4 regions of the Alteromonas sp. G4i13 genome follow, and region 1 is predicted to be linked to each of the others. Evidence: predicted binding sites of a transcription regulator. Region 1 holds the regulator's gene; each other region holds the start of a gene.

Region 1 (7,855 bases):
GGGCGCAAAAAGTGCGGGAATAGCGCAGGATGCTTGAATGGTGTCTCCGATAGGACCAGAGTTAAACACTACTTCACGGCCGGTATAAAGGTCGGTAGCCACAGCCGCAAACGGCTTAAGCATGTCTTCATAAGTCGATTCACAAAACTCGCTTGCTAGCTTGTCGAAAACCTTCTGTCCGCTGGCAATGCCGCCGCGTCTAAGTCCTACACCCATAAGAGCAAGTACCTGCCAGTCGCTAAGGGAACAGGCCCACTCTTTCAATCCTTCCAGCTTGCCACTTGCGTAGGCAGCACCAACATAGGCACCAATAGAGCATCCCGCTACAACGTCAATTTTTACGCCGAGTTTTTCTAATGCTTCAATTATGCCAATGTGAGTCCAGCCCCTTGCGGCACCGGCACCTAGCGCAAGTCCAATTTTCATTTACTTAGGTTCCATAATGTTTATTACTTCAATAGTATTATCTTCATCACTGAAGTCCGTACTATTTTCTGTAGTGAAAGAAGGTTCATCGAACCCGATATCACCGTCTTCTACCGGGCCTTCTTGTGTAGCTATAGCTTTAAAATCATAAAGGTTGCTGTCGATTAAGTGTGAAGGCGCTACGTTTTGAAGCGCACGGAACATCGACTCTATACGACCTGGGAAGCGACGGTTCCAGTCTTGTAGCATAGCCTTTATGTTTTGGCGCTGTAGGTTTTCTTGTGAGCCACAAAGGTTACAAGGAATAATCGGAAATTCAGCGGCCTGAGAATATTTCTCGATGTCTTTTTCTGTGCAGTACGCCAATGGACGAATAACGATGTGTTCACCGTTATCGCTGACTAGCTTTGGCGGCATAGACTTAAGCTTGCCACCATGAAACATATTGAGGAAAAACGTTTCTAGCATGTCGTCGCGGTGATGACCTAATGCAATTTTAGTCGCACCTAACTCTTTTGCCGTGCGGTACAAAATACCACGGCGCAAGCGAGAACAGAGAGAGCATGTTGTCTTTCCCTCTGGAATTTTGTCTTTAACAATAGAGTAGGTGTCTTCTTCTACAATTTTGTAGTCAACGCCAATGCTTTCTAGATATTCAGGCAAGATATGTTCGGGGAAACCAGGCTGCTTTTGGTCAAGATTAACCGCAACGATATCAAAATGAATAGGCGCAATCTTCTTTAAAAACAATAAAATATCTAGCATGGTGTAGCTGTCTTTACCGCCAGATAAACACACCATTACTTTGTCGTTGTTTTCAATCATACCGAAATCGCCAATGGCTTTACCCACATTGCGGCGAAGTCGTTTCTGAAGTTTGTTGAAGTTGTACTTTTGCTTACTTTGCGCAGCATTTAATGGCGACGCGTCAGCACTGTTTGTGCCTAAACTCATAATTAACTAGCTTGGTTTGTGATAAAGCCACCATTATACATTAAAGCGGCTTTTCGAGACCATGCTTGTGAAGTTAAATTTGTTGGTGACATACCGTGTTGGCCGCTAAGTAACGGAAAACACGGGCTATGCGGTACTGATGAAAAGATTACACCGACAACGGCGACACAAATCCATCTGGCTTAATAGCAAGCACATCGCAATTGAGTTCGTCGATCACGTGTTCTGCAGTGTTACCAATTAGGGCCGCTGAAATGCCCACACGGCCAACGGTACCAATAACAACCAGCTCTGCATCCAGTGTTTTTGCCACTAGCGGGATGACCTTTTCCGGAAGGCCTTCTCTTACTACGCATTTGTTCTCAGGAATACCGTACTTTAACGCGTGACTACGCATTTCTTTTAAATGATGATTTTTTACCGCGTCGTGATAGGTATCGGGGTCGAACTCAGGCACTTCTATGGCGATATTAAGTGGTGTAGAAGGGTAACTGTTGACCAAATTTACGCTCCCTTTCAATAAAGAGGCGTAGTCGTTAGCAATGAGGGTGAGCTTATCGTTAAGTGCGGCGTGCTCATCGTCTTCACTGCCTACGTTTACAGCAGCAATAATCTCTCCTCCTTCTGGCCAGTCGTGCTCTTTAACGAGCAATACTGGCCGAGGGCATTTACGCATTAAATGCCAGTCGGTGGGGGTGAAAATAACAGAAGCAAGATCGTCGTGCTTTTTGGTTGCCTTTACCACTAAATCTATCTGATTGTTTAGGGTGTAGTAAATAATCGACTCATACGCACGATTATTCCATTCTACAACGATATCAGTTTCAGTGAATCCTTGTTCTCTTAAGTGGGTGGCAAGCCATTTTGCATGCTCCTTTGTAACTGCATCGCGCATTGACTCGCGCTCATCCGGGCTAAGCATGGTCGTCATATCATAAGATAAGTCGTATACCACCATCATTGCGGTAACTGAAGCGCCTGTTTTTGAAGCGAGTTCATAAGCACGGCTCAGTGCAGGTTGGTTATCGCGCTCGGCATCTACCACGGCCAGAATTCGTTTACACTCAATCATAACGTCCCCCTAACTACGAAACTTAGTAGCGGCTGTCGAAATCGAAGCTTTCTAATACTAACTATAAACGACATTGGGAAAAACGTAAGTTGTTTTAGATCAAGAATTTTACGAGGCGACCATGAGTGAACGTACCTAATTGAATATGGAGCAACCGGCGTGGCGCTGAAAGGGTAGATAGGTGGCTAACACAGGTTACAAAAAAGCGCGCTTAGTGCGCGCCTTATTTAACACTTAAAAAGGACTAACCGCAGACAACGCTAGGGCCGTTAAGCGCCGCTAGTTTGGTGTTTAGCCTATCGAAATCCAAAATAGTAATAAGCTTGCCGTCTACCTTTATGATGTTGTCTTTTTGAAAACGGCTTAACAGACGGCTAATCGTTTCAATCGTTAATCCTAAATAGTTTCCAATTTCGTTGCGCGTCATGGTTAAGTGGAATTCTCTATGGGAAAAGCCACGCTCTTCAAAGCGTTGCGACAGGTGTGAGATGAAATACAGTAAGCGCTCTTCTGCAGTTCGCTTGTTTAAAAGCATGATCATGTCGTGATCTTGTTTTATTTCAGCGCTCATGAAGCTCATGATCTGGTGGCGTAGCTTTGGAAATTGCACTGACATTTCGTCGAGGGTCTCGTAGGGAAGCTCACACACCATGGCAGTTTCTAACGCAGAAGTATAGCTTTGGTGTTTATTCTCTCTTAGTGCATCGAAACCGATAATATCACCAGGAAAGTGGAAGCCGGTAATCTGTTCTTCACCTTCGGTATTAGTCACAAATGATTTGAATGAACCGGTTCTCACTGCAAATAGAGAACGGAATTTATCACCAGTTTGAATCAGCGTGTCACCTTTATGAAGCGGCTTCTTGCGTTCAATAATATCGTCAAGAGACTCGATTTCTGTTTTGTTTAACGCCACCGGTAAACACAGGTGACTGAAACTACAGTTTTGACAGTGAATAGAAAATTGGCTTCCTTTGCTCATAATGCACGCTCTCTAAAAGAATACCCGACAATAATACACCCATTTTTAAACGATTGCGCCATGAATAAGATAAGCTGCATATATTGCCATTATTACTGCAATAATTTGTCTAAAATGGTTATGTTGAAAACTTTGAACAATATATTGGCTACCAGCGCTTGCGGCGAGCAAGGTGGGTAATGTACCCAAACCGAAGAAGAACATAATAGCAGCGCCTTCTAGCGCGTTACCCGCCGCGAGAGACCAGGTAAGTGTGGAATACACCAAACCGCAAGGAAGCCAACCCCAAATAAAACCATAAGGCAACGCACTTAAAGGGGTCTTAAATGGCAAAAAGCGTTTTGAAAGCGGCTGGACTTTGGAAAATAGGCCTTTACCCGCATTTTCCAGCACTGTTAAGCCAGTCCACCACTTACCCAAATAACACGCCAGTAGAAGCAACATGATTCCGCTAAGTAGGGAAAGGGCATAGTTGGCAAGAGGTATATAATCTGCTGCAATTTTTCCAAGTGCCCCGGTTATTGCTCCGGCGATGGTGTAGCTCACTATACGTCCCATGTTATAGGCAAGGGTATAGGGTAGTGCTGAAGCGCCTTTAGGCGATACCATCCTTAGCGCAGCGACAATTCCACCGCACATTCCCACACAGTGAACTCCACCGGCTAAGCCGATAAGAAAGGCAGAGAAGTAGTTAATCCCTTCCATGTGGCGCTTGGCTTTTGTCTACTTTACTGTCTTGAAGTTGCTTGCGTTGCTCAGCTAGCTTTTTTTCTTCTGGCGGAAGATCATCGTCAAACAGTATGCTATACCCTTGGCGATCCAAATCTTCAAATTGATTGGTTTTCACCGCCCAAAAGAATATCACGATAGCGACGGCAACAATGATGATGGCGATTGGAATTAATACGTAAATAATACTCATGCTATTTGCTCAAAAGTCGCGTTGAGTTTGTGACCACAATGATACTGCTTAACGACATACCAACAACAGCCATCCACGGTGAAAGTAGGCCTGATACGGCGAAAGGTAAGATCAAAACGTTGTAACCTACCGACCAGCCAATATTTTGCCTTATTTTTTGCTTCACTTGGTGCGCAGTTCGAATAAGTTCTGGTACAGAAAGCAGCTGATCGCCAAGCAGTATCACGTCGGCGGCAGTTTTAGCCACGTCTGTGGCATTACCCACTGCAATTGCCACATCAGCGCTGGCAAGAACTGGAGCGTCGTTAATACCGTCACCCATCATCATCACTTTCGCGCCAGATTGCTGCATAGCTTGAACGGCTTCGTACTTTTGCTCAGGTGTTAGGCCACCTTTAGCGGTCGAAATTGGCAATGGTGCGGTAAGCGCATTAACGTTTTGCTGTGTATCACCACTTAAAACGGCGAGGGTATGGCTTGCAGCTAATATATCGAGAGTTTCTTGCGTATCTTCTCTTAGTGAATCCTTTACTTCATACGCCGCCATAATACGCCCCTTAACCGTGAGAAACACGTTAGCTGAAGGGAACGCTTCAATGAGTTTTAGCTGTGATTCGTGAACGCTGAATGCTGCAGAACCCATAGAAAACAACGTGTCATTGATCTCACCGCTGATACCACCTCCTGGCGTAACGGTAAAATTAGTCACTTTGTGTACCGTGTTATCGATAGCGTCAGCACTGCCGCTAGAGGCAGAAGTCTCGCTTAGGGCTACACCGTCGCTAAAGGCTATACCGTCGCTAAAGGCTTTGGCAATCGGATGTTCAGAGCGTGACTCCAAAGCGCGCGCAATTGATAGCGCACTATTACTATCCACGCCGTCAGCGTACCAGGCATTTGAAATAGTAAATTTGCCTTTTGTGAGCGTGCCGGTTTTGTCTAAAGCGATGGTGTCAATGTCAGTAATTTGTTCTAGCGCATCTGCCCGTTTTAGTAAAATACCTTGTCGGTTTAACTTTGCCATAGCGCAAGTTAACGCTGATGGCGTGGCCAACCCTAGTGCGCAAGGGCAGGTTGCAACCAGCACTGATATGGTGATCCAAAATGCCTCGTCGCTCCCCTGATACGCCCAAAAGCCATAGGTTAACGCCGAAATCAGCAATACCGCGGTAACGAAATAGCGAGAAAAATTATCGGCTATCTGCGCTGCTTTAGGTTTACTCGCCATGGCACTTGCTTGCAGTCGTACAATTTGATTTACCAGCGCATTTTTAAGGGTCTGCGTAACCGTAATGGTTAGCGTACCATCTTGACAAACCGTGCCGCCGTATACCGGGCTACTGTTCGACTTACGCACGGGGTTAAACTCGCCGGTAAGCATAGATTCGTCAACCGCTGCGTTGCCGTCGGTTACCACCCCATCAATGGGGACTGTTTCACCAGGCTTCACTAGCACTACGTCGTCAATTTTTAGCTGCTTAGCCAGACACTCGGTTAGGCTGCCATCTGGATTTAGTTTGGTCGCTGATACGGGCACATACTGCATCATATTGGCAGAGATCTGTGCGGCGCGATGACGACTGCGATGTTCTAAGAATCGGCTAAGTAACAGCAGAAAAATAAACATACAGATGGATTCGAAATACACTTCACCTTGCTCTAATACTGTAGAGCGAATTCCAGCAATGTAAGTACCGAATATGGCGAGCGTAACGGGTACGTCCATATTAACCGTTTTGGCGCTTAGCGCTTTAGCGGCGCCCACATAAAAGGTGCTGCCTGAATACAGCACCACAGGTGTAGTAAGCGTAAGGGCAACCCAATAAAAATATTGGCGTGTCTCTAACTCAATGGCGCCGAACCAATCAAAATAAAGCCCAGTCATTAGCATCATAACTTGCATGGTCATAATGCCTGCTAGGCCAAGCTTTTTTAGAAAGGTCTTTTGCTCGCGTTTATAACTGGCTTCGTGTTCGTCGGGGTGAAATGGTGACCCAACATAACCAATGCGTTTTAGCGTAGATAGAATTTGGCTAAGCTTAATTTGAAACGGTGACCAGGTAACCAGTGCGCGGCGCTCTTGTACATTCACCGCGACTTGCTTTATTCCTTCTACTTTCGACAACTGCTTTTCGATAAGCCAGCCGCACGCAGCGCACGTAATACCTTCAAGGGTCAATTGTATCTGCTTGTCCTGACCTTCTTCAAACACGAACTCTTCTTGAAGGGAAGGGTCGTCATAGACTTTGAGCTTATCTAACGTTTCTAAAATACCGTCGTCAGATTTTTGCGCCGGTTCGGTTCTAAACTGGTAATAGTCTTCAAGGCCGTTGTTAACGATCGCTTCAGCTACCGCTAAGCAGCCAGGACAACACATGTCTCGTTGTTGCCCTAAAATGACAGTAGTAAATTTGCCATTGTCTGGACTCGCTATAGGCAAGCCGCAATGGTAACAGTCGTGCTTTGTCATTATGGATTGAATTTCATTTTGCCAGTGTGGGGCAGATAGACGGTGTTTTGAATTTTCCAGCTATCATCAATCGGGGTTAGCGATACGCGCCATTTACCGTCAAGGTTTTCTTCAATAAAGCCGCGATAAATACCGTTAGCGTCGCGACTCAATAAAACACTAACATCGCGCTCTTCTAGCGTTACGTGATAGAAACTTAATTTAACCGCGTTACCTTCTTGAGGAATCCCCGAATGAAATTGCAGCGCTATGCTTCCATCTTCAATGGTTAAATCAGTGGTAATGTTCATGCGACGGGCTATGGCTTCTTTGTCCAGACGGGCATTAATTGCTTTTCCTTCTTTGTAGTAGTCGTCTACCACCAAGCTATCTTCGGTAGAAATAGCAAGGTTTAATAACACGCCACCCATGATGAGGGTAATGATAGGAACGGCAATTAAAAACCAGGGCCAGAACTCTTTATACCAGGGTCTATTCATCGAAATCTTTTCTCGTATTTACTTCACTAACAACATATTTATTTTTACTTCCCCAACTACACGTAAAGCCGGCAAATAATGATAAATATAGTGTTGGCGAGACATGTTAAAAGTGTACAAAGAATGTTCGCATGGCACTCTCTATACCGCTGTATTTTCTCATAAAAAAAGCCCCGTAGTAACGAGGCTTTTTAAGATATTTAATGATTTAAATCATTAATCATTTGAAAGGCTGTATACATACGCTGCAACAACGTGAATTTTGTCATCACCCAAGGTTTTCTTGAATGAAGGCATTACACCGTTACGACCGTAAGTAAGCGTTTCTGTTACCGCTCTGTGGCTGCCGCCGTATAGCCAGATATTGTCAGTAAGGTTTGGTGCACCAAGTGCTTGGTTACCTTTACCGTCCATACCGTGACAAGCCGCACACGCTGCGAAACGAGCTTTACCTGCTTCTGCAAGCTGAGGGTCCACATCGCGACCGCTTAAACTAAGTACGTAGTTAACCACTTCTTCGATACCGTCTTCACCCATAGCATCTAGCCAT
Region 2 (7,855 bases), on a different contig from region 1:
GGCAACTTCAACAGGTACTGCAATAGTGACTTGTTGAGACGTTGAAGCGCTGTTGGTGATGGTACCAAAATCCAACACGACCGGATCGGTTCCTTCACCAGGAGTGGTATTAGGTGTATTTGTGCTGGTGAAATCTGACACTGGTGTCGTAATGGTGATGGCGTCGCCGGTATACGTTAAGCCTGAAGGAAGATCTAACGTATAAACAAAGTTGTCTGTTGTACCAGTTGGAATAGAGAAACTTGCGGTTAAATCAACCACAGTTCCGATTGCAGCACCGGCTGCAGTAGTCGTTAACGTAAGCGTGGGCGCATTGGCGGTAACTGATGCCATAGCAGAATCAGCGATATCGTTAACGTTTTGACCTGAGTCGTTATTAGCACCGCTACCAGTACGCTCACCGGTATCTGAACCGGCTGCGCCTGGCGTAGCATTATTAGTACCAAATGCACCAGGCAAAGACGTTGCTGAGGTTGCGACGGTATTGGTGACGGTTTCTTCAAATGCGATATCAAAATTGACCTGAGCAGTGTACACAACGGTGACGCTTTCACCCGCTGCTAGGTAATCAATGTCGCTAACTGCGCAGCTATCAGACTCAACCGTTAGCTCGTTGACACTGATGCTTGCACAGGCTGCTACATCAATGCCTGCCCCTCCCTCTGGATAATATATTGCACTATCTAATGCCACACTGTTAAACCGCGCGGGCACGTTGTCACTGATGTACCAGTCATGCGCACGCGATACGGCAATTCCCGACGTATTTGTTAACGTAACGGTGAATGTTACTTCGCTTCCACCATCTACAGTTGATGGCGAAGCTGTTTTTGTAGCAGTTAGGTTTGGCTCGGCAATACGAATATTCTGCGTCGCATTGTTACTTTGATTTGTGCTGCTTTGATTAAAGTAGTTTACTTCACCTGTTACCGTTTTATTGTTTGTACGGTTATTGTTACTGGTGTTTAAGGTAAGCACACTAAGTGTAACTGTGATACTTTCATCACCTGCATCATTGTCATTATTTGTTATGTCACCCAAGTCGAAGATAACAGACTGACCACTGACAACCGGGGTAATAGTTGTATCTGACGCAGTAATTGACACACCATTTGACGTCGTAAAGCCCGTATCAAATGTTCCGCGAATTAAGGCAGTGCCCGCTTGATAGGCCATTCCAGCAGGCAGAATAACTTCGATAATGTCCTGATTAGCAGTTTCTAGCGTCTGTCCCTCTGGTACGACAGTTGTAAACGCGTAGGTAAGCACTTCCCCTATAGCCGATTCACGAGTACCTGAATCACTCGTAAAAGTTTCTGAAGAAGCTATCAACGTAATATTGTCAGCTGAAATTGCTCTTGTGGCCGTGGTACCTGTGCTACTGGACTGAGAGTCACGCTCAACGGCTTGATCGCCTGTTTGGCTATCACCTGTAGCTTGCGCGGTAATATCAAAAGAGGAACCAGTCTGTGCACCTGCTTTTACTTCAGCAGTATAAGTGAACTGCACGCTATCACCAGCGGCAAGCTCCGTACCTGAATAGGTTACTCTGTCTGGTGAAGTTTGAAGTGCATACGTAAAACCAGTTGGGGTTGTTCCTGCGTTTACATTTGTGAAAATATCAGTATTAACATTGCTGACCACTTCAACATCATAAGCGGTAGCTGTACCTGTATTTTCAACATCTATAGTTACGGTTACCGTATCGCCTGCTTCTACGCCAGAGCTTGGCGCCACGCTTGTTGTTGCGCTTAATACATGCTCTGAAAACTGATTAGTTGACGTAGCTGACGCATTGTTGGTGGTATTGTTGGTTCCCGCATTTACCTGTAACTGCTTGCTTTGCGTTGACGTTGTAGCGGCATTTTGTGTGACGTCTTGCACCAAGGCTTCAAGCGTAATTGAAAATGTATTATCGCTTGGATCGTTATCATTATTAGTGGTTGTACTGCCGTTAAACACAGCTCTAACCGTTTGCCCACTAGCGACAGTGCCAGACGATGTCACGGTTGGGCTGGCACTTACGGTTCCGTCAAAACCTGTTGAATTTACCGTTAACGTATTGCTGTATTCAAAGCCAGCAGGGAGCGTCATATCTACCGTTAAGTCATTCGTTGTGCCCTCTGGCAAAGTCACGTCTACCCGATACTGTACGGTATCACCTACCACAACATTCCCCGTGGGGCTTACTATTGTTGAAGCAATAGCAATATCTGAAACGGTGACAAATGCGTCATCTGACTGCGGATCAAAGGTCGCAGCCTGCCCCTGTGCAGAAGCCCAATCAATCGTCGCTTCAGACGTGATGACATCGTTAGGCTCTGCAGTTTGTGCAATATCTTGAGTGAAAGTAAGCACGTAAACTTCACCTGCGGCGAGGTTCTGTATGCTGTAAGTACCATCTGCTAGTGAGCCGCTGCCCAAGGCTACACCATTCCCATCGACTGTTGCAGATACAAGGCTCTGCGAAGCCACGCCAGAAACGATAGGAACACTGGCGGTGGTGTCAAATGATGTAGCACCACCTTCGTTAGTTACTGTTAAGGTGTACTGAATCGTATCTCCGGCATCTACATTTCCTGCAGAAGTAGCAAGTGAAACGGTCAATTCTGGAGCACGAACAAGAATTTTAGCTGACTTAAGATCGGCAGTGATTGCATCAGGCGTATTGGTCGAAGTACCTTGGAATAAGTTCGCCAATTCCAACCCATCAGCATAGGGCTTATCGGTTACCTCAACGGTAAAATCAACTTCTAGTACTTCAGCTTGGGTTGTTGAGATACTGCCCCAGTCTAACGTTACGCTGTTTTCAGCAGATGATACCGTGATTGTAGGTGTGAGGGTTGTTACCGTATTTTCAGCGGTATAAGAAAAGCTGGTGTTGCTCGCAATATTTGAATTTGTATCGACAGTCGTTTCTGGGATTAAGAAAACGGGCAAAGGAAGAAAATCTACAAATACAATGTCGTTAGTATCGCCAGAAGGAATATCCATGCGCAAACGATAGGTAACGCTTTCACCCGGTGCGTACTGTAATAGTTGTGTGGTTGTATCGCCGTTACCGTCAACAAGAAATTTAGAGGTACGAATACCTTCAATAGAGACCGAAGCACTTGAGCCTTCCAAGCAGCTCGACGCACCACTTGCTACGTTATATTGTGCACTTTGAGAAAACGATAGTGAATCGTTAGCAACGACAGGGGCATTACTATCAACCCCTGTGTAACCACCAACGTAATTTTGCTGAATATCTACGGTGTAAGAAACCGTCAAAACGCTTCCCCCCGGAAGCGTGCCTGTTGCGTTAGTAACGTTGTAAGTGATGGCCTCATTTTGACTGGCATCAGTACTTGAAGCAGGCCTCGTTATGTTAAACGTACTTCCACCATAGTTAACCGTGATATCAGATGAAAAATCGACGCCATCGGCTATGGTGTCGTTAAGAATTAAAGAGTCTACCGATACGTAATCAGAAATTTGGATTGAGTTAGTAACGGTAAGTGTGTTGCCAGGACTTGACTCCCCTGTATTTACACCTTGCTGTATTGCAACATGCTTTGCCGTAACCGTGTCACTGCTAGAAACCTGGGTAAGCCCATTGCCGTTAAAACTCGCATTAAAGTCAAGCGGATGCACAATACTTGACGCACTGCACTGCTGCGCATTCAGGACATTAATAAAATGCATGGGGTAGCTCACGCGCACATCATTTGCACTGCTTGTTCCCGTAGCAGAAGCACACGAAACATCTAAAATGCCACCAGTACTGGATGTAGAAGGTTCACTATCTATAGCGCACCCAGTTCCACCAGTTATCGTAGCTTGAGCGCTATACTGAACACCATTGTCTAAAACATCTGTGAACTGTAAGCTGTCTATCGTAGGGCCATTTGCAACATCTACCGTATGTGTAACGGTTGCTGAAAAACTAGGGCCCGCAGCAAGCTCGTTTTCCGCAGCAGAGCTTTGCGTAGTTACTTGGTAGAGGGCTGCCTCAACCGACGCACTTTGCGTTGTTCCTACTATTGGGCCGTTATCACCTGTTGCTGTGTCACCAAATTCATAAACAGGCGTTACCTCGATAGCAAACGCTTCCGCTGGCGTTGCATTGCTGTCTATAGTGAAACAAACATTTGTAGTTAGATCAGGGCCATTGGTTACAACCGAGCCCACTGGGATATCTACCGTTGAAAAACTGAACCCTTCAGTGCCCGCAACGGTTTGCGCAATGATAGGATCTTCGAGCTCATTGTTGTTCGCAACGGTGTCAAACGTGCCTACATTAACCGTAGCGCTGTTACTTCCTATAAACGTCGCACCGTTAAATGTTAAGTCAGCATCATGAATAACGCGAAGATAAGGGCCATACCCTGTTGTACCTGAGTTAATTAACGGTATGTCGTAACAAAATGACTCCCCTATAAACGCGCTTTGCGGCGGTGAGTTTGTGATGACAGGGGTTGCTGCTTGCGCGCTTTGCAATGCGCCTAAGAGCAATGAAGTACCGATGATGGCTTTGGACAATGTGCGGATCATGCCTTTCCTTTCATTCGTTTTTTTCTTTTTAAAACAGTTAGCTATCGGGTTCAGTTGTAATCACTTCATGCTTGTTTTCATCGAACTCAACGTAAAAAACCATTGAATACATTCAAATGATAAAACCTGAAAACTAGTACAAGATTTAACTTCTCGCCAGATAGAAAGCAGTAACTATTAATAAACAAAAACTAATATCTCTTTATTTTATATAGAGTTACTGAGCAAAGCAGACCATAACGCGTTGAAAAGTGTAAAGACAGTAGACATAAGGATAAGACAACAAGGATAGGGGTAAACCCCTATAGCAATTACTAAACCCCCAAATTTAGTTAGCTGTATGAATCATTAGATTTATTATCGAGCGATATTATTTAAAACCCACACCTTCATATTGGTATAAAAATCAATACTCACGTATTGAACCACATCTCAGAGTTAAGCTTTATAATTAACCAAGAGGTCAAAAATCCATGTTTTGAGTAAACTCAGTTCCTATTAAAGGCCGTGCTCCCTCATCACGAACAAAACATAAAGATGGAAAGAAAACAAACCTCCATCAGACGTTATCACTTAGCACTCTTTTGGATTTGAAACGTTTTTTTACTCAAATACATCAAGCATTCGTTGCGTTATTTTGGGTCATCCTAAATTCGGGTAATTAGCTCCTCGCCATTAAATTTTTCTTATTTTTATTCTCTTTCTATTGATCTTGATCAAACTAATAACTAAACTTTCAGTAATTTCTGAAACTTCTGGAAGGTAAAAATGAAAATGACGCCTTTAATTACATCTGCGGTAATGCACTTTGGCGAAATGGGAAGTCGTTGGGGTTTCAACAGAACAGTTGGGCAAATTCTAGCGCTTATTGTTTTAAACGAAGAGCCCATTTCGGCGCAGGAAATTGCGGATGCACTCAACATATCCAGAGGCAATACCAGCATGGGTTTAAAAGAGCTTCAGTCATGGCGCTTAGTTAAACAGCATCTTGTTCCTGGTGAGAGAAAAGAGTTCTTTATTCCGGCTGGCGATATTTGGACATTGGCCAATAGAGTATTTGAAGAACGAAGAAAGCGCGAGATAGACCCAACCATGAGTCTACTGCGTGATTTGTTGCTTGACGCACCTGCCAATGAAAAAGAGGCAAATGCACAACATAAACTGAACGAAATTCACGATTTACTCGAATCAATTACGGCATGGTCTGAAGAGCTTCAAAATCTTGGGCCTGAAAAGTTAAACACGTTGATGAAGTTGGGTTCTGGCGTGGGCCGTATGCTTGAGCTTAAGGACAAGCTACTTCCGGGGAAAAACAGCGTTAACTAAGGGGGCCTTCTGTGGATGCATTCTTGCTGTCTCGTTTACAATTTGCGTTAAATATTAGTTTTCATATTTTGTTTCCAACCATCACCATGGCGATGGGCTGGTTTCTATTTTACTTTAAGCTGCGCTCTAATATTTCAGGTCACCCTGTGTGGATGCGTATGTATCGCTTTTGGGTACGTGTCTTTGCCCTAAGCTTCGCCTTGGGTGTAGTAAGCGGCGTCACTATGTCATTTCAGTTTGGTACTAACTGGCCTGGATTTATGGAGAAAGTAGGTAATGTGGCGGGGCCACTACTCGGTTATGAGGTACTTACCGCCTTTTTCTTAGAAGCCACGTTTTTAGGCATCATGCTGTTTGGCATACACCGTGTTCCGAACTGGCTGCATACGGCTTCAACCCTTATTGTTGCACTTGGCACCACTACTTCTGCGTTCTGGATACTAGCTTTAAATAGCTGGATGCAAACCCCACAGGGTTTTGAAGTGGTCGACGGCGTTGTGTATGCCACAAACTGGAAAGAAATTATCTTTAACCCATCTTTCCCTTACCGCTTTGTACATATGATGTTAGCGTCTGGACTGACGGCCAGCTTCCTGATAGCTGGGCTTTCAGCCTACCGCATGCTTAAAGGCGACGACAAGCTTGCGCCTAAGCTCGCGCTTAAAACCGCCACCTATACGGCGGCCGTGTTAATCCCGCTACAAATTTTTGCTGGCGACATGCATGGTTTAAATACGCTTGAGCATCAGCCTCAGAAAGTAGCGGCGATGGAAGGACTTTGGGAGACCACTGAAGGTGCACCTTTGTTACTTTTTGCAATTCCTGACGAAGAAAGCAAAGAGAATCATTTTGAAATTCCCATTCCCTATGGCGCAAGTTTAATTCTTACTCACGAACTTAAGGGCGAGATTAAAGGGTTAAATGAGTTTGAAGGAGAGCATCCGCCCGTTGCCCCTGTTTTCTTCGGTTTTAGGGTTATGGTGGGTATGGGCATGTTGATGCTCGCTGTGTCATGGCTTGGCAGTCTTTATCTTATGCGTAACAAAGACTTCCCAATTTGGCTTAAACGCACGTTTGCAGGTATGGCGTTTAGCGGCTGGATTGCTACCTTAGCAGGCTGGTACGTAACGGAAATAGGCCGTCAGCCCTATTTGGTAAGCGGTGTATTAAGAACCGCTGATGCCGTTACCCAATTGCCACCGGCGAATATTGCTCTGTCGTTCACGCTCTACCTTGTTATCTATACGGTACTTCTAATTGCATACATGGGAACACTTATGTTGATGTGCAGAAGAGCCGTTGAAATTGAAGAGATAACTACGGAAGAGCGCGAAGTTGCCAAGGCAAAAATGCAACCTACTGACCCAGACCCAAGCACGGTTTAAGGAGAGCAAACATGTTTGAAAATGTATCAGCAGAAATGCTCGGAAATATTTATGTGGGTTTACTTGGTCTATCTGTATTGCTGTACGCCATTTTAGATGGCTACGACTTGGGTGTGGGTGTACTTATTCCGCCAAGAACAGAAGCGTTTCGCGATGACATGATAGCCTCCATAGGACCTTACTGGGATGCTAATGAGACGTGGCTTGTGCTCGCCATAGGTCTACTGCTTATTGCTTTCCCTGAAGCCCATAGTGAGTTTTTACAAACCTTGTACTTGCCTGCCACCTTCATGTTATTAGGGCTTATTTTGCGCGGCGTAGCGTTCGATTTTCGCGCCAAGGTTGTGCAGGTGAAAAAGCGTAAGTGGGACATGGTATTCAAATACGGTTCGCTTTTAACCACATTAGCTCAAGGGTACATGTTGGGTATATACGTGACGGGGCTTCGCACAGATATTTGGGCGCAAGGCTTTGCACTTCTCGCTGCATTTGGTGTTACGGCTGCCTATGCGTTTATTGGCTCGTGCTGGTTAATACTTAAAGGCGAAGGTGAGCTTCAACAAAAAGCGTATTACTGGGCCAGAAAAGGTTTAGGGGTACTGGCGGTA
Region 3 (7,855 bases), on a different contig from region 1:
TAGTTTGACGTTAAAATCTTTGAGCGCAGAGTCATCATTCGTGCAATTCAGCATTAAGTTGGTCTATCACTTCGGCCCACGCAGCGTCTTCAACAATGGCATCTTTCAAAAATGCAGACTGACTTTCATTCCAATAAGGCGCTTCATGAAGATGTTGGCTCTTATTCAGCCCTCGATGTGTTTCAAAAAATTCAGCAATTTCTTCGTCTGAACTTCCTAAACCGAGTTGGCTAAATAGACTATTCATTGTGGGTTGCTCAGTAAACATAACGCCTCCTTGGGTTACTAATTAAGGGCATAATAAACGCCAGATACGTTGTACCCAACTAACGTTTTTATGCCCATTTGCTTAGTGGATAATTACCCTTTGTCTTCCCCTTGAGATCACATCTTAAAGGTAGTCAGCGAACTCTTCTGGCGTAATCACCTCTCCTTCTTCAGCAGGTACAGGACATACAATGACCATTAATTCATCTTGCGTCATGCCCGGCACCCACTTAGTCAAAAACTCTTCGGTGCTTAATTCCATCGCTTCACAGTGTGCCCAGTCTTCGGTTGCCCACAAGAGTGCTAACTCAGCATCAGGCCAAACCGGAACACCATCTTCTTCATCAGTAGTTAGCATTACACAGCCGTGCTCATCTTTAAGAATGAAGAGTTTCTCTTCCGCTTTAATTGTTGCAAGGCTTGCTTCTAGTCGTTGAAATGCGTTTTTTTCCAATAAAGGATGTAATTGTGACATAAGTTTCTCTCTTTAATTCTGCGACTCACATGCCTTTAAATTAGGCACAGTGGGTAAATTTAATGGCAGCGGTTAACACGCTTTAGACACGCTTTCTATTATCTCTGCTAGACCCACTCGTCTGACTTGCTTCATGCTGTGCATATACACCTTAAACGATACGTTTTCTAACATTTCAATTCTGGTCACTTTCACACTACCGGGTAACTGACTCTCAACGTTGGTCGGTAATACGGCAATACCACCTTCGCTCTGTAAATTGTTGAGCGCAAGATTCAACGAATTGGTTCTTAGCTTTGCATCGCGAAGTTGAGGGTAAGCAGTAAGCAACCAGTCTCTTGCCTTAGTTCCCCAATCAATAGCCACAAAATCTGCTGCATCAATAGTCTCAGACGCTTGTCCAATTCTATATAGCGCCAAATCCTGCTCTAGCAATACATCACTATTTACTTCTTCAGATTTCAACGGTTCCGTGGAGAATGATAAGTCCGTCACCCTTTCGTGCAATTGTCGCGAAAGGGTATCTAACGTAAGAACTTCAGCCTTTACTGACCAATCGGGAAACGAGTTGTGTAGGTGACTGAGCATCTGAGGCAATAACAGCTCGCTCGCAAGCTGTGTTGCGCCGCAAACAACATATTCAGAGGATTGAATTTGGAGCTCTTGTTTTGCTTCGTTTAGCGTTGCGCATAATTGCCTAGCGTAAGGCAGAAGTTTCTCACCAGATTGAGTGAGCTGTATACTGTTGCGTTGCCTAATAAAAAGCGTGGTATGAAAATACTCTTCAAGTAGCTTTATGCGTGCACTGACTGCAGATTGAGTAAGGTAAAGGTTTTCAGCCGCTTTACCAAAGTGACGAGTTTTTGCCACCTCTATAAAGGTGGTGAGAAAGCGTATATCCATGCTTATTGTACAACCGAATCAAAGTGGGTCTAAATTGACACAGATAATACGGCAAGTAAACACAAAAGCACAGAAGCGCACCGCTATAAACGGTACGCTTTATTAAAATTTCACCAACTCGCTGAATTAATACTCTTCTTGGTGCAGGCGACGCTGTTTGTCACGGCGTTGCAGGTCACGCTTCTGCTTTTCCTTTACAGTACTTTGACGTTTGGAACTTGGCTTTTTAGCGTGAAAATCTTCCTCTTCTACCGAGTCCCATTCATCACGCTGGTAACGATAGTCTTTACTCATTGACTTCTCTGGGTTGTTAACACACTTCAATTATTATCTTAAGTGACAAAATAGAAAACGAATTTTAATCATCGTAGCGACAAGAATTTTTGATTATTCTCATCAGTGATTTTCATAGACTTTTAACGTCCAACTCATTTACGCTCGTGTAATAGCGATACCCGTTGCAGGGCCAATAAATAGATACTTATATTTCACTTTAATTTCAAAAACTTAGACACATCATACTTGAGGTTATCACCTCGTACTTTCTGTATACTTTTCTAACGTAATCTAAAATTTAGTGTTAGATTTTATACCGTTAAAAATTTTTTATTGATAAGAGAAAAATCTTTTGTTTTATCTTCGTTTTTAATTATCTTAAAAGTGCGCTGAACAAAACATTACGTTGGGTACAACATGAAAAGTTTAGCTATTCGACAATCTGCAAAACCTTATATTGACCGTCAGAAGTTTCCATACGGTTTTCGTAAATCAGGTGACTTCAGTATTACTGAAGCCGATCTTCTAACCCACTACGGCAAAACACTGCTAGGACTTGAAAATGGCGAGTTGTCGCCTGAAAGTGATGATGAGAGACATTTCGTCGAATTCGTTACAGGTAAAGTTGAAGCTAGCAATAACCTAGAAAAAGCCTGGGCGAAATACGTCAGATTAGCAAGGGGCAAAAAGCACTTCTACACCCTTCACAGCAGTGCGAGTAACCAGTCAGACTATGATGAAGATTACTCTGATGAAGAATTCGATGTAGCATAATGCTACATCATTACTAAAAAGCTCGCTCCGGCGAGCTTTTTTGTTATTGAACAAATGATCTCAATCAACTTCAGACAAGAACAAAATGAAGAAACATTAAGGACTGTCTACACTTAGTAGTAATACAGAGTGATGTGCAGTGAATTGTGCATTTCATTCTGAAAAACGAGCCCATGCAAAGGAGGCGCAACGATGATCATTAGTTCAAAACAGCTTACTCACTTTTCTATACATGCCCTTGATGACAAAGTGGGCGGCATCCGCGATATCCTTTTCGACGACGAAACCTTCACTGTTCGCTACTTGGTCGCAGATACCAATACTTGGCTACCGCTTAGCCGCAAAGTGGTAATATCACCTATATCTGTCAAACAGCTAGATGAAGATAGTGAGTCTGTTCATATCAATATGACAGTTGATACATTGAAAAACAGCCCCTCTATTGACGAACATAAGCCTGTGTCACGTGAATACGAAGAAAACCTCTTCAAATATTTTGGTTACGGATACTATTGGATTGGTCCAGGAGCATGGGGAGAGTTCGCACATCCAAATGAACTGGTCGAATTACAACGCGCTGAAGAGTCTGAAACTGAAACCCCGAAAAAAAGCACCAACCACCTAAGAGCAGTGGGCGAAGTTGGTGGATATGAAGTAGCTACAACCACAGATAACGTGGGCCACATCAGTAACTTCGTCATTGACACCGAGAGCTGGAAGATAATCATGCTAGTGGTAGATACCAACAACTGGCTTCCGGGTGGTAAACATCTCGCACTTCTACCTAGCGATATTGAAAGTATCGACTGGGCGGCGCACAGCGTAGTAGTGAATTTAAGTCACGACGAATTGGTTAATAGACCTGAAGTGGAAAGTGAAAAAATATCTGAAGAAGGCTATGTGCCTATGCTTTGCGAGCAATTGAACAAAAACGGAAATTAATAACCGAAGAGTGTCATTGATGGTAATTTTTAGTTAGGAATTTTACAATGTCCGTTGTTGAAGGCGGACATTGTAGCTTAGGATGCAAAAAGAAGATTATTCGCAGAAAAATTCGTACATCAAAGCAATTAAGCGCTTGACGCGCTCGTCTGCTAAGCGGTAGTAAATAGTTTGACCTTGCCTTCTTGTGGCCACCATCTTTGATTCTCGCAATAAAGCAAGGTGCTGAGAAATCACTGGCTGCGAGACGCTAACAACTTCGAGAAGTTCGGTTACCGATTTTTCCTCTTTCAGCAACGAACAAAGCACCATAAGGCGTGTTTTATTCGCGAATTGCTTAAGGAAGATCTCGGCTTCCGCAGCGTGTTCCATTATATCATCTGAACCTATTACCATATCCTCGGACATAAGCACTCTCTATCTGTAAAGTATTTCGGCACCAATTTAGCCATTTACTATACTAAAGTATAAGGCATTTTGCCGACCTGCCAATTTATGCGACGAATCGCCGTATTTTACATTGTTTTATTACGCTGACATCAATATATTAGATTTTACTTATTTCAACTAAGTTTAGGCAAAAAGGAAAAATATGCTTATAGACATGAAGACTCGAATAGAAAACATAGACGTGAACTTACGCACTGTATCTGCGGAGCAAGCGGCCAGTGAGTGCCGAATCAATAGCGGTATATTGATTGATGTACGAGAGAGTGCCGAAGTTGCCAATCAGCCCGTACCTTCTGCGCTTCACATACCACGCGGCGTGCTCGAAATGAAGGCACTGGAACAGTTTAAAGATGCTTCAGCGCCACTTTATATTCACTGTGCGTCGGGCGTTCGAGCAAAACTAGCTGCAGAGCAACTTATAAAGATGGGCTATGAGAACGTTTCGGTTGTGACATGCCCTGTACCCACGATAAATCAAGCAAACTAGAAATGACTTCTTAACCACGCGTATGCTATAAGTAGCGTTAATTAAGAGTTTTAAGGCGCTGTATGCTGAAATCTACGTTAGAACAATGGCGAATGTTCAAAGCCGTCGTCGATGCAGGCGGCTTTAATCAAGCTGCTACTGAAGTTCACAAAAGTCAATCGAGCGTTCACCACGCGGTTCAAAAGCTTGAAAACGCCATTGGAGTGTCATTGTTTGAGAATATTGGACGTAAAGTCCAGCTTTCGCCGCAAGGTGAACTTATGTATCGCCGTGCCTCTTTTTTGCTTAGCGAAGCGCACAAGCTCGAGGCCGTTGCCAATAGCCTTAAATCTGGCACAGAAACAACTTTACGCATAGCGGTGGATATTATTTTCCCGTCTGAATTGCTTTATAACGTGCTAGCGAAAGTTTCTGCTGAGTTCCCGCTCCTTCGTATCGAGATAGAAGAAACTGTACTCAGTGGCGCAAATTCACTTTTGAGCAATGGTAAAGTTGATTTAGGCATCTCTCCTTTCGCGTTTTCTAATGGCTTTAGCGAAGACTTGTGCGAAATTGAATTTGCAGCTGTCGCTCACGCCGACCATCCATTGCACCAATTGGATAGAACGCTCACACTGGAAGACTTAAAAGCTTATCGTCAAATTGTGGTAAGGGATTCATCCGCGGAGCGTAAAGCTGATGTGGGCTGGTTAGGTGCAGAGCAGCGCTGGACCGTAAGCCACGTTAGAACGTCATTAGATATTATTACTCAGGGATTGGGTTTTGCGTGGCTGCCTATCGCAATAATTAAAGATGAGCTAGAAGACGGTACACTCGTTCCCCTTCCCCTCGATAATAATGCAGCGTTGCGTAAGGCGCTCCTTTATTTGTCTTTCGAAGACGGCGATACGTTGGGACCAGCTGCCCGTGCTTTTATTGGCGAGCTACGATATCAAACAATGAACCTTCCATCGTCAGATTTTATGCTCGATTCGTGTACTGAGTAGTTAGAGCATCAACTTAGCGCGACTGCAAGGCGTTCAAACCCAAGTATAAAGCCAAATAGCGATAACGAAACACCAACTAACGCCACAGCACCGTCGTCTGTGGACATGCCTATTGCCATAATAAAAACAGCAAAAGCGGGAATAAGCCCCATAAAGGGAATAAGCTCCAGTGGAATCATTACAAATCCGCAACCTGCACAGCACAATGCGATGAGTGATCTGAACACAGGCTGGCGCATGAAAAAACACCGAGGAACTAAAAAGCGGTCTACGCGTACTGCATACGGTTTAACTTTATCGACAATGAAGCGAAGCTGATCGGCGTCACAGTTTAACTGCATCACTTTTTGCGGTAACCAAGGATGCCTACGACCGAGTAAAATTTGCAACGCGATGAGTAAAATCGTCCCACCCGCTAAAGATGGGATCCCAGGGATGGCCCCAATCGGTGTGCAAGCGATAAAAGATGGCAGCGCCAGCATTGGTCCAAAGCCCCTTTTCTCCATCACATCCCAAAACTCAGCAAACTCGAACTTATCTTGTCTTGCTCGCGGCTGCATTTTCCCCAACAACTCGTATAAGGTCATTGATCTTACAGCTGTTTTTCCCCACATCTTCAATTCCTTTGATATCACATTACCTGCGAACGTCGCGCTAATCAGACGGGCTTCTCGCCTAATTAATATACATTTCTCGCACCTAGTCGATTTGCCATAGTGAAATTGCAAGTAACTTTAGACAGTTAAATCGTGCGAAAAATATGCCATCGATTGCATGTGACGGTGTGTTAAAGACAGGAATACTTTTTGCAAATGCCCCTGATAAGTAAAATAAAATCACCTAATAAAACAAAAACAGATATAGACATTCTGTACTTTAGCGCGATGTGTACCGCTGATCGCAAAGAGTTGATAGATTAGAAGGTAGCGCAACCGACTATCTCTGGCATCAAGGTAAGTGTTCAAGATTTCCGGATTGCTTGAAGCGTTTAGATATTTTCCGATGCGCTTACGCTTTATCGATTTAAACCAGCGTATAAATAAACTTTAAATATGTGCTTTAGCATTCAGTTGTTAATAGCGTATGATAAAACTATAACATTGATTCTATTCCATATTTTTTCTGAATAGGAAACGAAAGAAGAGAGGGACATCCACGTGCTTACCGTACTTTTAGTTGATGACGACGCCGAGTTCACAGAAGTAGCTTGTACTATCATCGAATTTCTTGGCCACGAAGTACTTACCGCTGCCACACTCAAAGAAGCCCGCGATTGGTTAGAGAAAGAAACCTTTGACCATGTACTGCTTGATTTCATGCTACCCGATGGAAGCGGCGCGCACTTGTTCAATGAATTAGATGCACTTCCTAAGCGCCCTCGCGTTACTTTGATAACGGGTCACCCTTCTGTGAAAAGCGTGATAAAGGGTCTGTGTGGCCCCACGGTCGACTACCTTGTTAAGCCAATTCAACGGGAGGAAATAGAGGCCGTATTAAGTCAAAAGCCAAAAGAAAAAGCACCTGCACAAGAAAAAATAGAGAAACATTTTGATTTGCTGATTGGTGAATCGCCAATTATGAAAGAGCTCTACAAGCTGATTTCTAGAGTGAGTAAAACCAGCGCTAACGTAATGCTGCTTGGTGAAAGCGGTGTAGGTAAAGAAGTGGTGGCTGCCGCAATTCATCGTGCTTCAGAAAGTGAAGGTCCCTATATTGCAACCAACTGTGGTGCATTCTCAAAAGAACTAATAGGTAGCGAACTTTTCGGTCACGAAAAAGGAGCATTTACCGGCGCTGTAGGACGTAAAGAAGGTGTTTTCGAACAAGCTGAGGGCGGCACGCTCTTTTTGGACGAAATCACAGAAATGCCCATTGATATGCAGCCCAACTTACTCCGCGTTTTAGAAAACAAGGTTGTTATTCGTGTGGGCGGAACGAAGACCATCCCGGTGAGCTGCCGCGTTGTATCTGCCACGAACCGAACAATGGAAGAGATTGCGCAAAGCAAAGTACTGCGCGAAGACATCTACTTCAGACTTGCGGTGTTCCCAATCACCATTCCTCCGCTACGCGAAAGAAAGGAAGATATTCCATTACTAGCAAAAACCTTTATTGCAGAATTCAATAAAGATAATGGCTCGCAATTTAAGTGGGAAGATAGTCAACTCGATACGTTACAAGCCTACGACTGGCCCGGTAACGTGCGTGAACTAAGACACTTTGTGCATCGCGCTGCCATTATGAGCGACCCTGAAAAGAGTGAGATTGAATTACCAAAAACCATTGAGTCACCCT
Region 4 (7,855 bases), on a different contig from region 1:
TTTTTTATTATGATTTGAACGAAACTATTAGTCGTTCGCTGCTACTTGGGTTGAAAAGGTATCTGAAAACCAATCGTTAAGCATCGCTTTTTCATAAGAAAGCGATTCCGTGCGATTGCGACGAATATTCGACTCCATAAAATCCATATCTTTAAGTTTCACATCTTCACCACTTAAAATGACCTGACCGTCGGCATTAGCCAACGAGTAGCTGAATGTCATTCTAGGAATATCAACGCGCTTAATGATACGGACGTCGCTACCGGCACCGTTACCGAAGCCGACAAACTGGCTTGGCCAAACCTGGCCAGCTAAATCAACATTTGTTACTGTCATTGACAGCACTTGCGACTCAGGTAAATCACTGGCCAAATCTACAATGTGTTCTTCAAGCTCTTGTAGCGTTCGTTCGCGGAACCGTTTACGAGATTCATTGGTTGGCCTTACATCGCTATAAGACTCAGGTTCTTCCCACGTTATCTTCACCTCAGCGGCTTGAGTGGGAGCAAAAACGGTAAGGAGTCCCACCGCTGTGGCGCAGCTTAAACAAGAAAAAGTACGTAATTTATTCACTTTTATGCTCCTAAATTCAGTCGTTTAAACTATGAGTTAGCAAGACATTTAGAGAAAGCTTAGCATGCAGCAATTGTAGGCTTTTATATCAGCTTTATATTTAACCAACCTTGTTAAAATTGGCTAGTCTCGCTTTGCTACTTGCATAACTGACGACTGTTTAATGATTAGGCATAGTTGAACGCGTTTAGTTCCCGTAAAGTTGGGGTTTATATCGTCCTTTTCACAATAGGTGTGATAAAAACGTTTAACGCTTGCGCTATCAGCGGTGATTTGCTGAACATATGTTTGCTGGTAAGGCTTTAGGGGACTTAGCTGGACATTAATTTTGTCTTGTAAACTACGTAGTTCCTCTCGCTCCGGTAAAGTTGCGATTGAAACTAGCCATTCAGAAAGCGAGTTCTGAATATCTTCAAAGAGATACTGAACAAAAGGGGACCGCAGCACAATTACCAAAACAATAATTTCAGCAGCGATGATAAAGAACCTTAACATGACTTCTCAGCTAACTTTGACAGACGTTTACTACAAATAGCGCCAATTATTTAGCACCTTTCTTACTATGTGCTCAACTACACTTTGCCAATTTACATTTTCACAATGCTCACTGTACACGATTCAAACGGTAATTGACTACATTATTATCGACGATAATAGGGTCATATCGGTTTACCTGTAAATACAGCAAACTATACTCATGTATAGTAGGTAAAGCCTAATCGTCGATGTTGGGCATCAAATGGCATCTGGCCGTCATATTAATCCTCATTATTCACGTAACTGTATTTAACTATTTACAAAGTTACATAGACTGAGGAAATCAAAACAAAAAACGACTTACGTTCTGAAGTTTCAGTATTGACTGAAACTTTAAAAAGATACACCATACGCCGCATTATTGATCTACATTAAACATGACGTTTTGAACGCAGTTATACTGCACAGGCAGTTCGTTACGTCACATAAGGTTAAGCTATGAATGAACAAATACCGGTAAAGACCGTTACACCGGTAAAAGTACATAAACCCAAAGGTGGACCTGAGGGTAAACGCCACGACTCTCGTAGCCGTATTTATGTGCGGGCTGTACAAGGCCCTCTAGAGACGTTTAGACGCATGTTTGGCCTTTTCTTTTTGGGCCTCTTTGCCATCATTCCATGGATTCAGTACAACGGGCATCAAGCCGTGCTACTCGATATTGGTGAGCAGCGATTTACTATATTCTCACTAACTTTATGGCCTCAAGATCTCACTTTACTGGCCTATATATTTATTGTTTCCGCCTTTGCGCTGTTCTTCGTCACCACTTTCGCTGGTCGAGTGTGGTGTGGATTTATGTGTCCTCAAACAACGTGGGTATACATTTATACGTGGTTCGAAGAGAAATTCGAAGGCCCGCGCAACAAGCGTATAGCGCTAGATGCACGCAAAATGGATGCAGATAAATTTTTGCGTAAAACAGCTAAGCACACCGCTTGGGTATTGGTAGCGCTGTTAACGGCTTTAACCTTCGTTGGCTACTTTACGCCAATTGATGAACTGTTTATCGATTTTGTAACATTTAACACCAGCTTCTGGGCAGGTTTATCGGTTATTTTCTTTGCCGTATGTACGTACGGAAACGCTGGCTACATGCGCGAAATCATGTGCACGCACATATGCCCGTATGCGCGTTTTCAGTCTGCCATGTTCGACAAAGACACGTTTACTGTATCGTACGATGCAAAGCGTGGAGAGCAACGCGGCCCGCGACCACGCAAACTTAGTCACGAGCAAGTAAAAGAAAAAGGGTTAGGCGACTGTATAGACTGCAACCTTTGTGTTCAGGTATGCCCAACCGGTATCGATATTCGAAATGGCTTACAATACGAATGCATCAACTGCGGCGCCTGTGTTGATGCCTGTAACGGTGTTATGGATAAAATGGGTTATCCTAAAGGCCTGATAAGCTTTACTTCTGAAGAAGAGCTAGCTGGCGGTAAGACTCACATTTTACGTCCAAAGTTAATTGGTTACTTTGTTGTTTTAGTGGTGATGATAGGCTTGCTGTTTGCCAATATTTGGATGCGCAGCCCCACCGAAGTTGACATTATCCGCGACAGAAACTCGCTATACCGCGAAACGAATGAAGGGCTAATTGAGAACGTCTATACAATAAAAGTACTTAACAAAACACAGCAAACCCAAACCTACTCTATTGCTGTAAAAGGTTTGCCTGACTACAAGTACATTGGTGAGCAAACTGTAACAGTTGAAGGCGGTGCGGTGTATAGCACGCCAATTTCAGTTGCAACTGACGCCTATAATCTGGAAGATACGGTTACCGATATTTTTATCAGTGTAACCACCACTATTGATGGGGAAACGGTTACTGTTGATGAGCCAACTAAGTTCCTTTATCGATGACAGATTTTTCATTCTCTGGGCTTAGCCCAGACACCATATTAGATGCCCTGGAAAGTCAGGGCATTTTTCTTCAAAGCGGTTTACTAGCACTAAATAGTTATGAAAACCGCGTCTATCAGTTTTTGGCTGAAGACGGTCAGCGCTATGTAGCAAAATTCTATCGCCCAGGTCGATGGACCGACGCTCAAATTCTTGAAGAACACGCGTTTGCTGCAGAGCTAATCGACAACGAAATTCCATTGGCTGCGCCCATTTCTCTCAATGGCAGCACGCTGCATCACCACACCGTGGCCGAAACTGACTATCGATTTGCGTTATTTCCTTCGGTAGGCGGCAGGCAATTCGAAAATGACAACCTTGATCAACTCGAATGGATGGGGCGTTTCATTGGCCGTATTCACCGCGTGGCCCATGCTAAAGGGTTTGCACATCGTCCCTCGATTGATATTGAAAGTTACCTCGATGAGCCGAAGCAGGTGCTTATGCAAAGCACACTGCTGCCAGAGCATCTAAAGACAGCATTTTTTGCCATACTTAACCCGGTTATTGATGCCACGAAAAAAGCGTATAAGCCAACATCAAGTATTCGGCTTCACGGTGACTGCCACCCAGGCAATATACTGTGGCGCGATGGCCCAACCTTCGTTGATTTAGATGATTGCCGCATGGGCCCTGCTATCCAAGATTTGTGGATGATGCTAAGCGGCGACCGCCAACAACAACTATTGCAGCTCGATACTTTGGTTGAAGCATACGAGGAGTTTCACCCGTTTGACACTGCACAGTTGCCACTTATTGAGCCCCTCCGCGCTATGCGAATGGTGCATTACATGGCATGGCTTTCACGACGCTGGGAAGACCCTGCTTTTCCGCGGGCATTTCCTTGGTTTGCTGAAGACAAATACTGGGAAGGCCAAATACTTGCTCTGAAAGAACAGCTATCGGCCCTTCAAGAGCCTCCACTGAAATTAGGATATTGAGCCAGCCCCTTTACTGCTGAAAAAACGCTTTTTCGGTGACCGTTGCCGATAATCTTATGGCGGTTACGAAAAAGCGTAAGGTATAAGAAACCGTATTCGCTATCACTTTTTAACTTAGATATAATCGACAGTGTGTAGGTGCTCTTGTCTAGCTCCATATTAACTACGGCGACAAGGGTTAAACGGGAAATCAGTGAAAAACTGATGCTGCCCCCGCAACGGTAAACTCAACGCGTTGTCGTTTTCTTTTCATACGCCACTGTCTTTTATGCGTTACGTATTAAACGCCATTAGATGGGAAGGCAAAAGAGCTATTACATTTTTAGTAATGGTGAGTAAGCCCGGATACCGGCCTGTACTTCATGGTGTCGTTTGCTTGCTCACATCCATAATTAAGCAATGCGTGCACTTTCCCTAATCATGTGCTCGGGTGGAGCGCATCAAAGACAACATAAAAACCATGCGTACACATTTTACTAAAGCAGCCCTTAGCGCTGCAGTTATTTCGTGCTTAAGCACACCTGCCTTTGCTCAAACTTCTGACCAAGATATTGAAACTTTAACAGTAACAGGCACGCGTTTGCCTATTTCGTTAACCAAACTTCCTGGTTCAGTATCGGTGCTAACTGAAAGCGACATTAAAGCTTCGGGCGCACTTCAACTTACCGATCTAATTCGCGGCCTACCTGGCGTTAGCTTGTCTCAGTCAGGCAGTCCTGGTGGCTTAACAGAGCTGCGCGTGCGCGGCGGTGAAACCAACCATCTACTTGTTTTAATTGATGGCGTTGTTGCCAACGACGTAGGCCAAGGAAGCCTAGTTGACCTTGCTCACTTAACTAGCGCAAACGTGGTGCGCATAGAACTTCTTCGAGGCCCGCAGAGCGCAAGATGGGGCAGCGGCGCTATCGGTGGTGTATTGAGCATTACTACGAAATCAGGCCAGTTTGCCGATAATGCGTCACACGTAGACTTCTCTGCTGGCGTTGGCACACAAGGTACGTTGCAGGGCAGCATGAACGCGCGCTCGCAAAGCGATAACGTAGGTATTTCTGCATACGCCAGCTACATACGTACCGACGGCGACAACGTATCTCGTGTTGGTAACGAAGATGATGGCTACGACAACATGACCGCTGGCATTAATATTAATTATGCCGCAACGTCGGAGCATACGTTAATAGCTAACCTTCGCACGGTTCAGTACGAGAATGATTACGACGGCACTGATTTTGTGACGACAGGCCTTCCTGCTGACTCAGATAACGTGACGGATGGTTCACAAATTAGTGCGAAATTAAGATGGGAATTTGCTCCGGAAAATACAGGTTATCGCTCAGCGCTAAGTGCGCATTATCGCAAAGACGATAACGATAACACTGAGTCAGGTGCAGACACTGGCGGTACCACTGGTGAGCGCATAGAGCTAAACTGGACAGGTTTCTATACCATGGATAACTGGGATTTTGCTGGCGGTGTTGAATACCTACAGCGCCTTTTTACCCAGCGCGGCCCTATTGCATTTGGCGATCCGAACCAGAAGCAGCACGACAATACTTATAGCGTATTTGCCGAGACAAATGGTCAGCTAACCGAGTCGCTAACCGCAACTCTAAGCGCACGATTCGACAACAACAGTGAGTTCGACAATGCCGTAAGTTATCGCGGTGGCCTCACTTGGCAGCTTAACGATTACTACGCTGTTTTTACCAGCTATGGTAAAGCTGTTAAAACACCCACCTTTACTGAGCGCTTTGGCTACTTCCCTGCAAGCTTCATCGGCAACCCAAACTTAGAACCTGAAACCAGTGAAGAATGGGAAATAGGCGTTAAGGCAAACTGGAAATCACTGTCTGCACAAATCAGCGCATACACTACCGACCTTGAAGATGAAATCAATGGCTTCGTATTTGTGTCAGATTTGGGTGCATATAGTGCCGATAATATCGACGGTGAAAGCTCGCGCGAAGGTATTGATCTAGAACTTAACTGGGACAGTGGCTATGGTGATTTTACCGCAGCGTATAGTTATCTAGATGCGGAACAAACCGACAATGGTATAACAACCACTGAACTGCGTCGTGCCCGTCACCAAGGCTCATTAACCTACAACACTGACTTTGGAACGGAGAAGTTCAGCTTCTACACCAAGCTAGCTTACACAGGGAGTCATTACGACACCTTCTTCCCTCCTTTCCCTGAACCGTCTCAGACTCTGGCGCTGTCAGCCTATACGCTTGCAACCGTTAATTTAGGCTATCAAATAGATAAGCAGTGGCAGGTCTCGTTGAAGGTCGACAATGTATTTGATACTGATTATGAAGACATTGTAGGTTATGCAGGCCAAGAGCGTCGCGCTCTACTTTCAGTTAACTACAGCATGTAAGTGATGTAACGTTAATGAACCTTCTGTTGAGCGTTGCTTAAAGGCAAAACTCAACGTGAAATCGACAAACAATAAAGGGCTATACATGGTTATAGCCCTTTTTCTTTGAGTTTCTGTTAGGGCCTGATGATTCAGACTCTGTTCATCATGCGTATATAAAATACTGCATTTACCTAAACCTTGAATCGCGTTTTTTAGTGAGCTTATCGCGTAGTAAGGCATTGAAGTAGAACAGGTCCTAGTTAAGCGAACAAGCCTGTGATAATCTCGGTATCGATAATAGTTTTTTGAACATAGGATTATATTCCATGAAAAAGTTTGCAGTAATGTTTGTCATGGCAATGCTTTTGCCACTAACAGCATGCGCTCAAGAGCCAGCGTCTAAATGGAAAGAAGGTACCCACTATACTGTGCTTGATAAAGAAGCCACAGATAAGCCTGTTATTACTGAGTACTTCTCATTTTGGTGCCCTCACTGCTTCCAGTTCGAACCAATCGTTGCGCAAATTAAAGAAAAGAAAAGCGACGGCACGAAATTCAATAAGGTGCACGTAAACTTTATGCGTTTTACTGGACCTGAAGTTCAAGATGATGCAACTAAAGCCATGCTTATTGCGCGCGCTATGAAGCAAGAAGACGCGATGAACGGCGCTATTTTTAACTATATCCACAAGCAACGTGCATCTATCACTGGCTTGAAAGACCTTCGCAATATCTTCGTTGTGAACGGTGTAGACGGTGAAGAGTTTGACAAAATGGCTAAAAGCTTCGGCGTAAATAGCATGGTGCGCAAGAATCAACAGCAAATTGACGAGTATCGTGAGCACCTAACTGGTGTGCCAAGCTTTATTATCAACGGTAAATATCAGCCTACATTCACTGCTGACATGACCTTCGACGACATCGCTGACCTAATCGTGTGGCTATCTGAGCAAAAATAATTTGGTTAATAACCAATACACTCGTTAGACCTTGAATAATTAAATGGGCGCTCAGGCGCCCATTTTTACGCCTTGGAGCATCCCAATGTATGCAGTAAGTGACTTTGCTGACTTTATCTGTGAACTTGACCAGCTAAAAGCAGTTAAGCGCCAGATCACCCTACCCTGTGATAACTATCGACAGGAAAACTCCGCAGAGCACAGCTGGCATGTTGCATTAATGGCAAATATGCTAAGCGAATATGCGGCTAAACCCATAGATGTGACCCGCGTTATTCGCATGATCCTTATTCACGATATTGTGGAAATTGATGCTGGCGACATGTTTGCTTTCAATCATCAAACAGATCACGACGCACAAGCCGAGAAAGAAGTAGCTGCCGCTAAGCGCATTTTTGGTTTATTGCCGAGTCCACTTAGTAGTGAAATGCTCGATTTATGGCTTGAGTTTGAAGCAGCGGAAACCGCCGATGCAGAATTTGCAAAATCAATGGACCGCGTACTTCCCGTATTTCAAAATATGAAAGACAACGGAGGAAGCTGGAAGCGTCACGGTATTCCAAGGGAGAAAA

The links. Region 1 encodes FNR, which switches genes on or off when oxygen is low (the NO sensors DNR and NnrR bind a similar motif). Its sites were predicted from a motif close to TTGATCTAGATCAA; they were not measured.
Region 2: ACFI6J_RS04795 (GbsR/MarR family transcriptional regulator) is a predicted target of FNR. The motif match lies at 5,243-5,256, and genes of this name have one in related genera.
Region 3: ACFI6J_RS07320 (PRC-barrel domain-containing protein) is a predicted target of FNR. The motif match lies at 2,750-2,763, and genes of this name have one in related genera.
Region 4: ccoG (cytochrome c oxidase accessory protein CcoG) is a predicted target of FNR. The motif match lies at 1,472-1,485, and genes of this name have one in related genera.

Annotation. Positions count from the first base shown of each region.
Region 1 is NZ_JBHNYX010000003.1:15,295-23,149, forward strand. Features, by position in the region: gene ACFI6J_RS01875 (patatin-like phospholipase family protein) at 1-426, opposite strand, end outside; gene ttcA (tRNA 2-thiocytidine(32) synthetase TtcA) at 427-1,380, opposite strand; gene uspE (universal stress protein UspE) at 1,529-2,452, opposite strand; gene fnr (fumarate/nitrate reduction transcriptional regulator Fnr) at 2,697-3,434, opposite strand; gene ACFI6J_RS01895 (sulfite exporter TauE/SafE family protein) at 3,480-4,139, opposite strand; gene ccoS (cbb3-type cytochrome oxidase assembly protein CcoS) at 4,126-4,356, opposite strand; gene ACFI6J_RS01905 (heavy metal translocating P-type ATPase) at 4,358-6,826, opposite strand; gene ACFI6J_RS01910 (FixH family protein) at 6,826-7,305, opposite strand; gene ccoP (cytochrome-c oxidase, cbb3-type subunit III) at 7,522-7,855, opposite strand, start outside.
Region 2 is NZ_JBHNYX010000007.1:36,167-44,021, forward strand. Features, by position in the region: gene ACFI6J_RS04790 (tandem-95 repeat protein) at 1-4,536, opposite strand, end outside; gene ACFI6J_RS04795 (GbsR/MarR family transcriptional regulator) at 5,305-5,862, shown strand; gene ACFI6J_RS04800 (cytochrome ubiquinol oxidase subunit I) at 5,874-7,247, shown strand; gene ACFI6J_RS04805 (cytochrome d ubiquinol oxidase subunit II) at 7,259-7,855, shown strand, end outside.
Region 3 is NZ_JBHNYX010000011.1:23,873-31,727, forward strand. Features, by position in the region: gene ACFI6J_RS07295 (DUF2789 domain-containing protein) at 35-268, opposite strand; gene ACFI6J_RS07300 (DUF2750 domain-containing protein) at 392-742, opposite strand; gene ACFI6J_RS07305 (LysR family transcriptional regulator) at 815-1,645, opposite strand; gene ACFI6J_RS07310 (hypothetical protein) at 1,772-1,939, opposite strand; gene ACFI6J_RS07315 (MaoP family protein) at 2,339-2,695, shown strand; gene ACFI6J_RS07320 (PRC-barrel domain-containing protein) at 2,888-3,637, shown strand; gene ACFI6J_RS07325 (ArsR/SmtB family transcription factor) at 3,734-4,045, opposite strand; gene ACFI6J_RS07330 (rhodanese-like domain-containing protein) at 4,230-4,574, shown strand; gene ACFI6J_RS07335 (LysR family transcriptional regulator) at 4,637-5,560, shown strand; gene ACFI6J_RS07340 (exopolysaccharide biosynthesis protein) at 5,569-6,174, opposite strand; gene ACFI6J_RS07345 (sigma-54-dependent transcriptional regulator) at 6,718-7,855, shown strand, end outside.
Region 4 is NZ_JBHNYX010000040.1:19-7,873, forward strand. Features, by position in the region: gene ACFI6J_RS16810 (DUF3016 domain-containing protein) at 28-573, opposite strand; gene ACFI6J_RS16815 (hypothetical protein) at 697-1,068, opposite strand; gene ccoG (cytochrome c oxidase accessory protein CcoG) at 1,549-2,979, shown strand; gene ACFI6J_RS16825 (serine/threonine protein kinase) at 2,976-3,959, shown strand; cobalamin riboswitch at 4,079-4,330, shown strand; gene ACFI6J_RS16830 (TonB-dependent receptor plug domain-containing protein) at 4,420-6,342, shown strand; gene ACFI6J_RS16835 (thiol:disulfide interchange protein DsbA/DsbL) at 6,651-7,283, shown strand; gene ACFI6J_RS16840 (HD domain-containing protein) at 7,369-7,855, shown strand, end outside.